One region of the Pseudomonas trutticola BRTCR10 genome, then DNA from elsewhere that is predicted to be linked to it. Evidence: predicted binding sites of a transcription regulator. Region 1 holds the regulator's gene; the other holds the start of a gene.
What was found. Region 1 encodes FliA, which starts transcription of late flagellar genes. Its sites were predicted from a motif close to CTAAAGTTTNNNNNNNNNNNGCCGNTAA; they were not measured.
Positions count from the first base shown of each region.

Region 2: the regulator FliA is predicted to act here: its motif matches at 1,442-1,469, upstream of ACVVH8_RS09765 (methyl-accepting chemotaxis protein).

Region 1 is NZ_CM149552.1:1,857,482-1,866,129, reverse strand. Features, by position in the region: gene ACVVH8_RS08345 (chemotaxis-specific protein-glutamate methyltransferase CheB) at 1-24, opposite strand, end outside; gene ACVVH8_RS08340 (chemotaxis protein CheA) at 74-2,341, opposite strand; gene ACVVH8_RS08335 (protein phosphatase CheZ) at 2,396-3,184, opposite strand; gene ACVVH8_RS08330 (chemotaxis response regulator CheY) at 3,202-3,573, opposite strand; gene fliA (RNA polymerase sigma factor FliA) at 3,740-4,480, opposite strand; gene fleN (flagellar synthesis regulator FleN) at 4,477-5,307, opposite strand; gene flhF (flagellar biosynthesis protein FlhF) at 5,424-6,764, opposite strand; gene flhA (flagellar biosynthesis protein FlhA) at 6,776-8,648, opposite strand, start outside.
Region 2 is NZ_CM149552.1:2,172,650-2,175,846, reverse strand. Features, by position in the region: gene inhA (isonitrile hydratase) at 1-375, shown strand, start outside; gene ACVVH8_RS09770 (lysostaphin resistance A-like protein) at 605-1,396, shown strand; gene ACVVH8_RS09765 (methyl-accepting chemotaxis protein) at 1,499-3,064, shown strand.

The DNA of each region.
Region 1 (8,648 bases):
CACCACCAGGACTTTGACTGCCATAAACACTCCATTAGGCGCAGCGGGACGTTGTCGCCCCGCCGCCCCGGATTCAAATACGCCGTGCGGCGTAACGCTTGAGCATGCTTGGAACATCGAGAATCAGTGCAATGCGGCCGTCACCGGTGATGGTGGCGCCGGACATGCCCGGAGTCCCTTGCAGCATTTTGCCCAATGGCTTGATGACCACTTCTTCCTGGCCAACCAGTTGATCGACGACGAAGCCGATCCGCTGAGTGCCCACCGACAGGATCACCACATGGCCTTCGCGCTGTTCTTCATGAGCGGCGGAGCTGACCAGCCAGCGCTTGAGGTAGAACAAAGGCAAGGCCTTGTCCCGCACGATCACCACTTCCTGGCCGTCCACGACGTTGGTGGTCGACAGGTCGAGGTGGAAGATTTCGTTGACGTTGACCAACGGGAACGCAAACGCCTGGTTGCCGAGCATGACCATCAGGGTCGGCATGATCGCGAGCGTCAGCGGCACCTTGATGACGATCTTCGAACCCTGGCCCTTGGTCGAGTAGATGTTGATCGAACCGTTGAGCTGGGAAATCTTGGTCTTCACCACGTCCATGCCGACACCACGGCCGGACACGTCGGAGATCTCGGTCTTGGTCGAGAAACCCGGGGCGAAAATCAGGTTGTAGCACTCGGTATCGCTCAGGCGATCGGCCGCGTCCTTGTCCATCACACCGCGTTTTACCGCGATCGAACGCAGGACGTTCGGGTCCATGCCTTTGCCGTCATCGGAGATCGACAGCAGGATGTGGTCGCCTTCCTGTTCGGCTGCCAGCACCACGCGACCACCACGGGCCTTGCCCGACGCTTCGCGTTCTTCCGGCGACTCGATACCGTGGTCGACGGCGTTGCGCACCAAGTGGACCAGCGGGTCGGCCAGAGCCTCGACAAGGTTTTTGTCGAGGTCGGTTTCTTCACCCACCAGCTCCAGATTGATCTCTTTCTTCAGCTGACGCGCGAGGTCGCGAACCAGACGCGGGAAGCGCCCGAAGACCTTCTTGATCGGCTGCATCCGGGTCTTCATCACCGCGGTCTGCAAGTCAGCCGTGACCACGTCGAGGTTCGACACGGCCTTTTGCATGGCTTCGTCGCCGCTGTTGAGACCCAGGCGCACCAGGCGGTTACGCACCAGTACCAGCTCGCCGACCATGTTCATGATTTCGTCGAGACGTGCGGTGTCGACCCGCACGGTGGTCTCGGCTTCGCTCGCCGGTTTTTCCGGTGGCGGTGCAGCGGCAGCACGGGCCGGAGCCGGTGCAGCAGCGGCAGCCGGTTTTGGCGCTTCGGCTTTCGGTTCAGGCTTGGCGGCAGGCTTCGGCGCAGCAGCAGCAGCCGGTGCTTTCGCAGGCGGCGTGGCGACTGTCGAAGCGGAGCCGGCAGCAGCGGCGCCGACTTCAGTGAACTTGCCTTTACCGTGCAATTCGTCGAGCAGCGATTCGAATTCGTGATCGCTGATCAGATCGCTACCGGCAGCGGCGGCCGCCGGTGCGGCAGGCGCAGGGGCCGAGGCAATCGCCGACTCCAGCGCTTCGACGGCGAAGTTGCCTTTGCCGTGCAACTGATCAAGCAGTGCTTCGAATTCGTCGTCGGTGATGTCCGAGCTGTCGCCTGCTGCCGGCGCTGCAGGTTTGGCTGCCGCCGGCGCGACTGCGTCAGCTGCAAATTGACCTTTACCGTGCAACTGATCGAGCAGTGATTCGAACTCGGCGTCAGTGATTTCATCGCTGGCTGCCTCTTCGGCAGTTTGCGCAGGCGCAGCCGCCACCGGGGCTTCGGCTTCGGCCTTGACGGCGTTCAGCGAGTCCAGCAGCTGTTCAAATTCGTTATCGGTGATGTCGCCCGAGTCGCCTTCGACGACCAGCTCTTCGATCATCTCGGCCACTGGCGAAGCCGGGGCTTGATCCGCCGATTGCGGCTCGGCCAGACGCGCCAGCGCTGCCAGCAGTTCCGGCGTGGCGGCGGTGATCGGTGCACGCTCGCGGACTTCGCTGAACATGCTGTTCACCGCGTCCAGTGCTTCGAGGACAACGTCCATCAGTTCTGCATCAACGCGACGCTCACCCTTACGCAGGATGTCGAACACGTTTTCGGCGATGTGACAGCACTCCACCAGCTCGTTGAGCTGAAGGAAGCCGGCGCCCCCTTTTACAGTGTGGAAACCGCGAAAAATTGCGTTGAGCAAATCTGCGTCATCCGGACGGCTTTCCAGCTCGACCAGTTGCTCGGACAGTTGCTCAAGAATCTCGCCGGCCTCAACCAGGAAATCCTGAAGGATCTCTTCATCGGCGCCGAAGCTCATTAATGGGGTGCTCCTACAGGTCTAAAAACCCAAAAAACCTAAAATTCCAAAACTCTAGAATCCGAGGCTGGATAACAAATCGTCCACATCGTCCTGACCGGACACAACGTCTTCTCGTTTATCGGCATGAATCTGCGGACCTTCACCCTGCGAGAGATGTTTTTGTGGATCTTTTTCTGCAAGCATCGCTGCACGGTCATGTTCGATGCCCGCAAAGCGGTCGACCTGACTGGCCATGAGCACGAGTTTGAGCAAATTGCTTTCGACTTCGGTGACCAGTTGGGTCACACGCTTGATCACTTGACCGGTAAGGTCCTGGTAATCCTGAGCCAGCAGGATGTCGTTCAGATTGCTCGACACCGCACGGTTGTCCGTGCTGCTGCGTGACAGAAAACCGTCGACCCGGCGCGCCAGTTCGCGGAACTCTTCAGCTCCGACTTCACGACGCATGAAACGCCCCCAGTCGGTACTCAAGGCCTGGGCTTCTTCAGCCAGACCATTGACCACCGGCGTGGCGCTTTCCACCAGATCCATGGTGCGGTTGGCCGCGGCTTCTGTCAGCTTGACCACATAGCCCAGGCGTTCGGTGGCGTCGGTGATTTGCGACACTTCCTCAGCCTGCGGCATGTGCGGATCGATCTGGAAGTTGACGATCGCACTGTGCAGTTCACGTGTGAGCTTGCCGACTTCCTGATACAGGCCACGGTCACGGGTCTGATTGAGCTCATGGATCAGTTGCACAGCGTCGCCGAACCTGCCTTTTTCAAGGCTCTCGACCAGTTCGACCGCGTGTTTTTTCAGGGTCGACTCGAAATCGCCCTGTGAAGATTCGTTATGCTCCATAGCTCCCCCGCGCGTCATCAGCCGATGCGTTCGAAAATCTTCTCGATTTTGTCTTTCAACGCCTGAGCCGTGAAAGGTTTGACCACGTAGCCGTTCACACCGGCCTGAGCGGCCTCGATGATTTGCTCGCGCTTGGCTTCAGCGGTCACCATCAGCACGGGCAGATGCTTGAGTTTTTCATCGGCACGCACGTGGCGCAGCAGGTCGATACCGGTCATGCCCGGCATGTTCCAGTCTGTTACCAGAAAGTCGATGCTGCCGCTGTTGAGCACCGGAATGGCGGTAGTGCCATCGTCGGCCTCGACGGTGTTGGTGAACCCAAGATCGCGCAGCAGGTTCTTGATGATCCGCCGCATCGTTGAGAAGTCATCAACGATGAGGATTTTCATGTCTTTGTTCAATTCGACCTCCAAGCAGTCTTAAACGCGCCCAGCACCTGGGCGCGCCACTTCAATCAATCGGCGCAGCACTCGAAGACTGTCTGGAGCACAACAGAGCAAGACCGGTGCCGTTCATCACCGCACCAGCCTCGTTCGCAGTGTCCCCACACTGCCTTCAGCGCGCTCGCCACTCCCCCAAACGCCCCCGCAAACGGGCCGCGCACTGGCTGTGTAACTGGCTGACCCGCGATTCACTGACGCCAAGGACTTCACCGATCTCCTTGAGGTTCAGCTCTTCGTCGTAGTACAGCGCCAACACCAGTCGCTCACGCTCCGGCAAATTGGCAATCGCGTCCGCCAGCGCCGCCTGGAAGCGTTCATCTTCCAGATCGCGTGACGGCTCAAGATGAGCACTGGCGCCATCCTCGTGCAGCCCTTCGTGTTCGCCGTCCTGCAAGAGGTCGTCGAAACTGAACAAGCGGCTGCCCAGGGTGTCATTCAAAATCCCGTAGTAATCGTCGAGACTCAATTGGAGTTCGGCCGCAACCTCGTGATCTTTAGCATCACGGCCGGTTTTAGCTTCAATTGCCCGAATTGCGTCGCTGACCATACGGGTGTTGCGGTGAACCGAGCGTGGTGCCCAGTCCCCTTTGCGCACTTCGTCGAGCATCGCGCCGCGGATTCGAATGCCCGCGTACGTTTCGAAACTGGCGCCTTTACTGGCGTCGTATTTGGTCGAGACTTCGAGCAGGCCAATCATCCCGGCCTGAATCAGATCCTCGACCTGCACACTGGCCGGCAATCGCGCCAGCAGGTGGTAGGCGATGCGTTTGACCAGTGGCGCGTAACGCTCGATCAACTCGTACTGCGCGTCACGTGCCGACTTCTTGTAGTAGTTCATACCGCTGGCGGTCATAACACAGGCCCTGCCGTTTGCTGCACGAGGCGCTCGACGAAAAACTCAAGGTGGCCGCGCGGGTTGGCAGGCAGTGGCCAGGTATCGACCTTCTGCGCGATCGCCTTGAACGCCAGCGCGCACTTGGAACGCGGGAAAGCTTCATAGACCGCTCGCTGCTTCTGCACTGCCTTGCGCACGCTTTCGTCGTAGGGCACGGCGCCGACGTATTGTAGGGCCACATCAAGGAAGCGATCCGTGACCTTGGTCAACTTGGCGAACAGGTTGCGACCTTCTTGCGGGCTCTGCGCCATGTTGGCGAGGACGCGGAAGCGGTTCATGCCGTAATCGCGGTTGAGCAGTTTGATCAGTGCGTAGGCATCAGTGATCGAGGTCGGCTCGTCGCAAACCACCAGCAACACTTCCTGGGCTGCGCGAACAAAACTGACTACCGAGTCACCAATACCCGCAGCGGTGTCGATCACCAGTACATCGAGATTGTCGCCGATGTCACTGAAGGCCTGAATCAGACCGGCATGTTGCGCCGGGCTCAGGTGAACCATGCTTTGGGTGCCGGACGCGGCCGGCACGATGCGGATCCCGCCGGGCCCCTGCAACAGCACGTCGCGCAATTCGCAGCGGCCTTCGATCACGTCGGCCAGGGTACGTTTGGGCGTCAGGCCCAGCAGAACGTCGACGTTCGCCAGCCCCAGATCGGCGTCCAGCAGCATGACCCGACGGCCAAGCTCTGCCAGCGCCAGAGACAAGTTCACTGACACGTTAGTCTTGCCGACGCCACCTTTGCCGCCGGTCACCGCGATCACCTGTACGGGATGCATGCTGCCCATGTTATTTCTTTACCTTGTCTTGCATAGACGGAGGCCACATTACTGGCTGCGCGTTCACAACCGGAACAATGCATGGCAGACCATCGATGTAGGTACAAAAACTGTTCATGATTACCTCAGCCAACCTGCTTGGTCGGGCTGTGATAGATATCAGCGAACATGTCGGCCATGGCTTCTTCGCTGGGTTCTTCCTGCATTTGCACGCTGACGGCGCGGCTGACCAGTTGATGACGGCGCGGCAGATGCAGATCATCCGGAATCCGTGGGCCATCGGTCAGATACGCGACCGGCAATTCATGACTGATCGCCAGGCTCAACACTTCGCCAAGGCTGGCCGTTTCATCCAGTTTAGTCAGGATGCAGCCGGCGAGCCCGCAACGCTTGTAACTGTGATAAGCGGCGGTTAGAACCTGTTTCTGGCTGGTGGTTGCCAGCACGAGATAATTTTTTGCACGGATGCCACGCCCGGCCAGGCTTTCGAGCTGCATGCGCAGAGCTGGGTCGCTGGCTTGCAGGCCGGCGGTATCGATCAGCACCACGCGTTTGCGCAGCAGAGGATCCAGCGCCTGCACCAGCGACTGGCCCGGATCGACGTGGGTCACCGGCACATTGAGGATGCGACCGAGGGTCTTCAGTTGTTCCTGAGCGCCGATACGGAAACTGTCCATGCTCACCAGCGCCACATTCTGCGCGCCGTACTTGAGCACATAACGGGCCGCCAGTTTGGCCAGCGTGGTGGTCTTGCCCATACCGGCGGGGCCGACCATGGCAATCACACCGCCCTCTTCCAGCGGCTCGACTTCCGGTACGGCAATCATCCGCGCCAGATGCGCGAGCAACATGCGCCAGGCCTGACGAGGTTCTTCAATATCGGTGATCATCGCCAGCAGGTCGCGCGACAGCGGGCCGGACAGGCCGATCCGCTGCAGACGGCGATACAGGTTGGCTTGCGCCGGACGGCTGCCTTGCAGCTGATTCCAGGCGAGCGTGCCGAGCTGGACTTCCATCAGCTCGCGCAGGCTGTTCAATTCAAAACGCATCGAATCCAGCGCACGCGGATCCACGCCGCCGGAGGACTGCGCAGGCGCCGGGGCCGGACGCGCCGGGGCGGCGTAAGTCGGCTCGCTCAGCGGCTCAGCGGCAGTCAGCGGCAGGCCAGCGGTCAACGGCAGCCCGGCGAAAATCTGGCGATTGCTATTGCCATCGGCTTCGCCACGCAGGCTCAGTTCGGCCTGGGCGGTAACGATGCGCGACTGGGTCTTGCGCAGCTCGTCTTCGAGTTCCATATTCGGAACCCGTGGCGCCAGCGCCGACAATTTGTAATCCAGTGCCGCCGTCAACTCGACACCGCCGGCAATGCGGCGATTGCCAATGATGGCGGCATCAGCGCCCAGCTCATCACGAACCAGCTTCATGGCCTGACGCATATCGGCGGCAAAGAAACGCTTAACTTGCATAAACCACTACCTCAGCCGTTGGGCCCTACTGTCGCAACGATGGTCACTTGCTTGTTGTCCGGTATTTCCTGGTAGGCCAGCACGTGTAGCCCCGGGACCGCGAGGCGGCCGAAACGCGAAAGCATCGCGCGGATCGGGCCTGCTACCAACAGGATCACCGGCTGACCTTGCATTTCCTGACGCTGCGCCGCTTCGATGAGCGACCGTTGCAGCTTCTCGGCCATGCTTGGCTCCAGCAGAACGCCCTCTTCCGAGCCTTGTCCTGCCTTCTGCAGACTATTGAGCAATATTTGTTCCAACCTTGGTTCCAAGGTGATCACAGGCAGCTCGGAGTCAGTGCCTACAATGCTTTGGACGATGGCGCGAGATACGCCGACCCGCACGGCAGCCACCAGCGCGGCGGTATCTTGACTCTTCGCGGCGTTGTTGGCGATGGCTTCGGCGATGCTGCGGATATCGCGCACCGGCACGTGTTCGGCCAGCAACGCTTGCAGCACTTTGAGCAACTGCGACAACGTGACCACGCCCGGCACCAGCTCTTCGGCCAGTTTCGGCGAGCTTTTGGCCAGCAATTGCATGAGTTGCTGGACTTCTTCGTGGCCAATCAGCTCGCTGGAGTGCTTGTACAAAATCTGGTTCAAGTGGGTCGCGACCACGGTACTGGCATCCACCACCGTGTAACCGAGGGATTGTGCCTGGGCACGCTGGCTGATTTCGATCCACACCGCCTCCAGGCCGAAAGCCGGATCTTTGGCGTTGATACCGTTGAGCGTGCCGTAGACCTGGCCCGGGTTGATCGCCAGTTCACGATCCGGGTAGATCTCCGCTTCGGCGAGAATCACGCCCATCAGGGTCAGGCGATAGGCGCTCGGCGCCAGATCGAGGTTGTCGCGGATGTGCACGGTCGGCATCAGGAAGCCCAGATCCTGCGAGAGCTTCTTGCGCACGCCCTTGATCCGTGCCAGCAGTTGCCCGCCCTGATTGCGGTCTACCAATGGAATCAGGCGATAACCGACTTCCAGGCCGATCATGTCGATCGGGGTCACGTCATCCCATCCAAGCTCCTTGGTTTCCATGGCGCGGGCCGGCGACGGCAGCAGTTCCTGCTGGCGCTTGACCTCTTGCAGTGCTTCGACCTTGGCAACGTTCTGCTTTTTCCAGAACAGGTAAGCGCCGCCAGCAGCCAGCGCCGCCATGCTCAGGAACGAGAAGTGCGGCATGCCCGGCACCAGACCCATGACCGCCATCAAACCTGCGGCCACCGCCAGCGCTTTCGGCGAGGCGAACATCTGGCGATTGATCTGCTTGCCCATGTCTTCCGAGCCGGAAGCACGGGTCACCATGATTGCCGCCGCTGTCGATAACAACAGTGATGGCAATTGCGCCACCAAACCGTCACCGATGGTCAGCAAGGCGTAAACCCGGCCGGCGTCGCCGAAGCTCATGTTGTGCTGGAAGATACCGACGGCCATGCCGCCGATAAGGTTGATGAACAGAATCAGCAGGCCGGCGATGGCGTCACCGCGAACGAATTTGCTGGCACCGTCCATCGAACCGTAAAACTCGGCCTCTTGCGCCACTTCCTGACGACGCGCCTTGGCCTGGTTCTGGTCGATCAGACCGGCGTTGAGGTCGGCGTCGATCGCCATTTGTTTGCCGGGCATCGCATCGAGGGTGAAGCGCGCGCTCACCTCGGAAATCCGCCCGGCACCCTTGGTCACCACGACGAAGTTAATGATCATCAGGATCGCGAAGACCACGATACCGACCACGTAGTTACCGCCGATCACTACTTCACCGAAGGCCTGGATCACCTTACCGGCAGCAGCGTGGCCGTCCTGACCGTGAAGCATCACCACCCGCGTCGACGCCACGTTCAATGCC
Region 2 (3,197 bases), 310 kb from region 1:
CTGGTGCTCGGCGCGGCGGGTCTGCTGCAAGGCAAACGGGCGACTACGCATTGGGCATATCACGATCTGCTGCCGACACTGGGCGCGATTGCGGTGAAGGATCGGGTGGTGCGTGACGGCAATCTGTTTACCGGTGGCGGGATTACCGCAGGAATCGATTTTGCGCTGGTGTTGGCGGCTGAACTGTTCGATGCCGACACGGCGCAACTGGTGCAGTTGCAGCTGGAATATGCGCCGGCGCCGCCGTTCCATTCGGGCAGCCCGGAAACGGCACCGAACGCGATTGTCGATGAAGCCCGCCTGCGTGCCGCGCCATCACTGAAGCTGCGCACGGAAATCACTGAGCGCGCGGCGGCAAAACTCAACCTGCGCTGATCCCTCAGCCAAAAACAAAACCTTGTGGGAGCTGGCTTGCCAGCGATAGCGGTGAATCAGCCGATGACGATTTCGGCTGTGCAATCGTCATCGCTGGCAAGCCAGCTCCCACAGGTATCGGGTCGGCCAGAGGTTGTGGACTGTCCCCGTTTCTCGCCGCACCTTGACTTGTCCCCCGCCGCTCGTCCGTGTAGAAAGCCCTTCCACAAAATCTGCACAAGGACCCTCCATGAAGTCTCTGCCATGGCTCTATCTGGCACTTCTCGGCCTCGGCTACGGTTTGGCGCTGAGCTACGGTCAACTCGGCTGGCTCGCACTGATCTCTATCGGGCTGCTATTGATGGCCGGTTTCGCCGTACGCCAGCAACACGTGCCGTTTGCGCGTTATCTCGGCCACGGCCTGTTCATCGTGCTGGCTTTGGCGCTGGCCCTGCACTGGCTGCCAGGGTTCTACAACGGTCGCGCCATTGATCCGCAACGTTTCACTGACAACGCCGTGCCGTTCTCGATGTACCTCAATCAAGACAAACCGCTGATTGGTTTCTGGCTGTTGCTGGTCTGCCCATGGATTGTCGCCCGGCGCTCGCTGCGCCTGACGGTCTACGCCACCGCCCTCGCCCTGACCTTGAGTGTGATCCTCGCCCTCGGCGGCGCGTTGTTGCTGGGCGTGATCGCCTGGGCACCGAAGTGGCCGGATCAGGCGTGGCTGTGGGTGCTGAACAATCTGCTGCTGGTGACCCTGGTCGAGGAAGCGCTGTTTCGCGGCTATATACAGGGCGGCCTGAGCCGGCGTTTCAAAGATCTGCCCTATGGCGAAAATCTTGCCCTGCTGCTGGCCTCGTCGCTGTTCGGGCTGGCGCACATCGGTGCGGGCTGGACGTGGGTGTTGCTGGCGGGTCTGGCAGGTGTCGGCTATGGTCTGGCCTACCGTTTTGGCGGACTCGGCGCAGCAATCGCCACGCACTTCGGGCTGAACCTGCTGCATTTCGCACTGTTCACCTATCCGATGCTGGCGGGTTGAAGCAAGGCCCGTTTTGCGACGCCGTACTGATTACTGAAAGAAAAATTCAACAATTTCCTGCCACCGCCGACAACCTTTCAAAGCCTTGCGGATTGAAAAACCATGCGTAACAACCAGCCCATTACACAACGCGAACGGACTTTCCCGGCTCAGCAGCGGTTGATTTCCACAACCGACGCCAAGGGCGTGATCACCTACTGCAACGACGCCTTCGTCGAGATCAGCGGGTTTTCGCGTGAGGAGCTGATCCGTGCGCCGCACAACCTGGTTCGTCACCCCGACGTCCCGGCTGCGGTGTTTTCGCACATGTGGGGCACACTGAAACAAGGCTTGCCATGGATGGGCATTGTCAAGAATCGCTGCAAGACCGGTGATCATTACTGGGTTAACGCCTATGTAACGCCAGTGTTCGACGGCAATCAGGTGGTCGGTTACGAGTCGGTGCGGATCAAACCCACCGCCGAACAGATCCGCCGCGCCGAAGCGCTCTACCAACGCATCAACCAAGGCAAGTCGGCAATCCCTTCCAGCGATAAATGGCTACCGGTGCTGCAAGACTGGCTGCCGTTCATTCTGGTCAGCCAACTGAGCTTCGTGATCGGCGCGACGCTGAACTCGCACTGGGGCTTTGCTCTGGCGGCGGGTCTGTCGGTGCCGTTGGGCCTGATGGGCCTGCAATGGCAGCAACGTGGGCTCAAACGCCTGCTGCGCCTGGCCGAGCAGACCACGTCCGACCCGCTGATCGCGCAGATGTACACCGACAGCCGTGGCGCCCAAGCGCGTCTGGAAATGTCGATCCTCAGCCAGGAAGCGCGCCTGAAAACCTGCCTGACCCGTCTGCAGGACACTGCGGAACACCTGACCGATCAGGCCAAGCAGTCCGACGCCTTGGCACACAGCAGCTCGACCGGCCTGGAACGTCAACGCGTGGAAACCGAACAGGTCGCCACCGCCGTCAACCAGATGGCCGCAACGACGCAGGAAGTGGCCAGCCACGTACAGCGCACCGCTGACGCGACCCAGGAAGCCAACCGCTTGACCGGTCGCGGCCGCGACATCGCAGGGGAAACCCGCGAAGCCATTCAGCGTTTGTCCGTGGTCGTGGGTGAAACCGGTTTGACCGTCACTCAACTGGCCAAGGACAGCGACGAAATCGGCGGCGTAGTTGATGTGATCAAAGGCATCGCCGACCAGACCAACCTGCTGGCACTGAACGCTGCGATCGAAGCCGCGCGTGCCGGCGAGATGGGCCGTGGCTTTGCCGTGGTGGCCGACGAAGTGCGTCAACTAGCGCAACGCACCAGCGAATCGACCGGGCAGATTCATGCCTTGATCGCCAAGTTGCAGCAAACTGCGTCCAGCGCTGTGCAGACCATGGAAGCTGGCCATCGTCAGGCGGAAGAAGGTGTGGCGCGGGTGCTGGAAGCGGATCAGGCACTGGTCGGGATCAGTGAAGCGGTGGCTAATATCACCGACATGACCACCCAGATCGCTGCGGCGACCGAAGAGCAAAGTGCGGTGGCTGAGGAGATCAGCCGCAACATCAGCAATATTTCGGAACTGGCGGATCAGACCTCGGAACAGGCGCAAAACTCGGCGTTGCTGAGTGAAGAGCTGACGAAGACTGCCAACACGCAATACTCGTTGGTGGAGCGGTTTAACCGCTGATTGATGTGTTGCAGACAAAAAACCCGGATGGCGCGAGCTTCCGGGTTTTTTTGTGTCATTGAAAATACCCAATTCGGGGTTCGGTTTGAGTTGAGGCTGCGCATCAAGAGCTCACTCACCCATCCCGCCACAA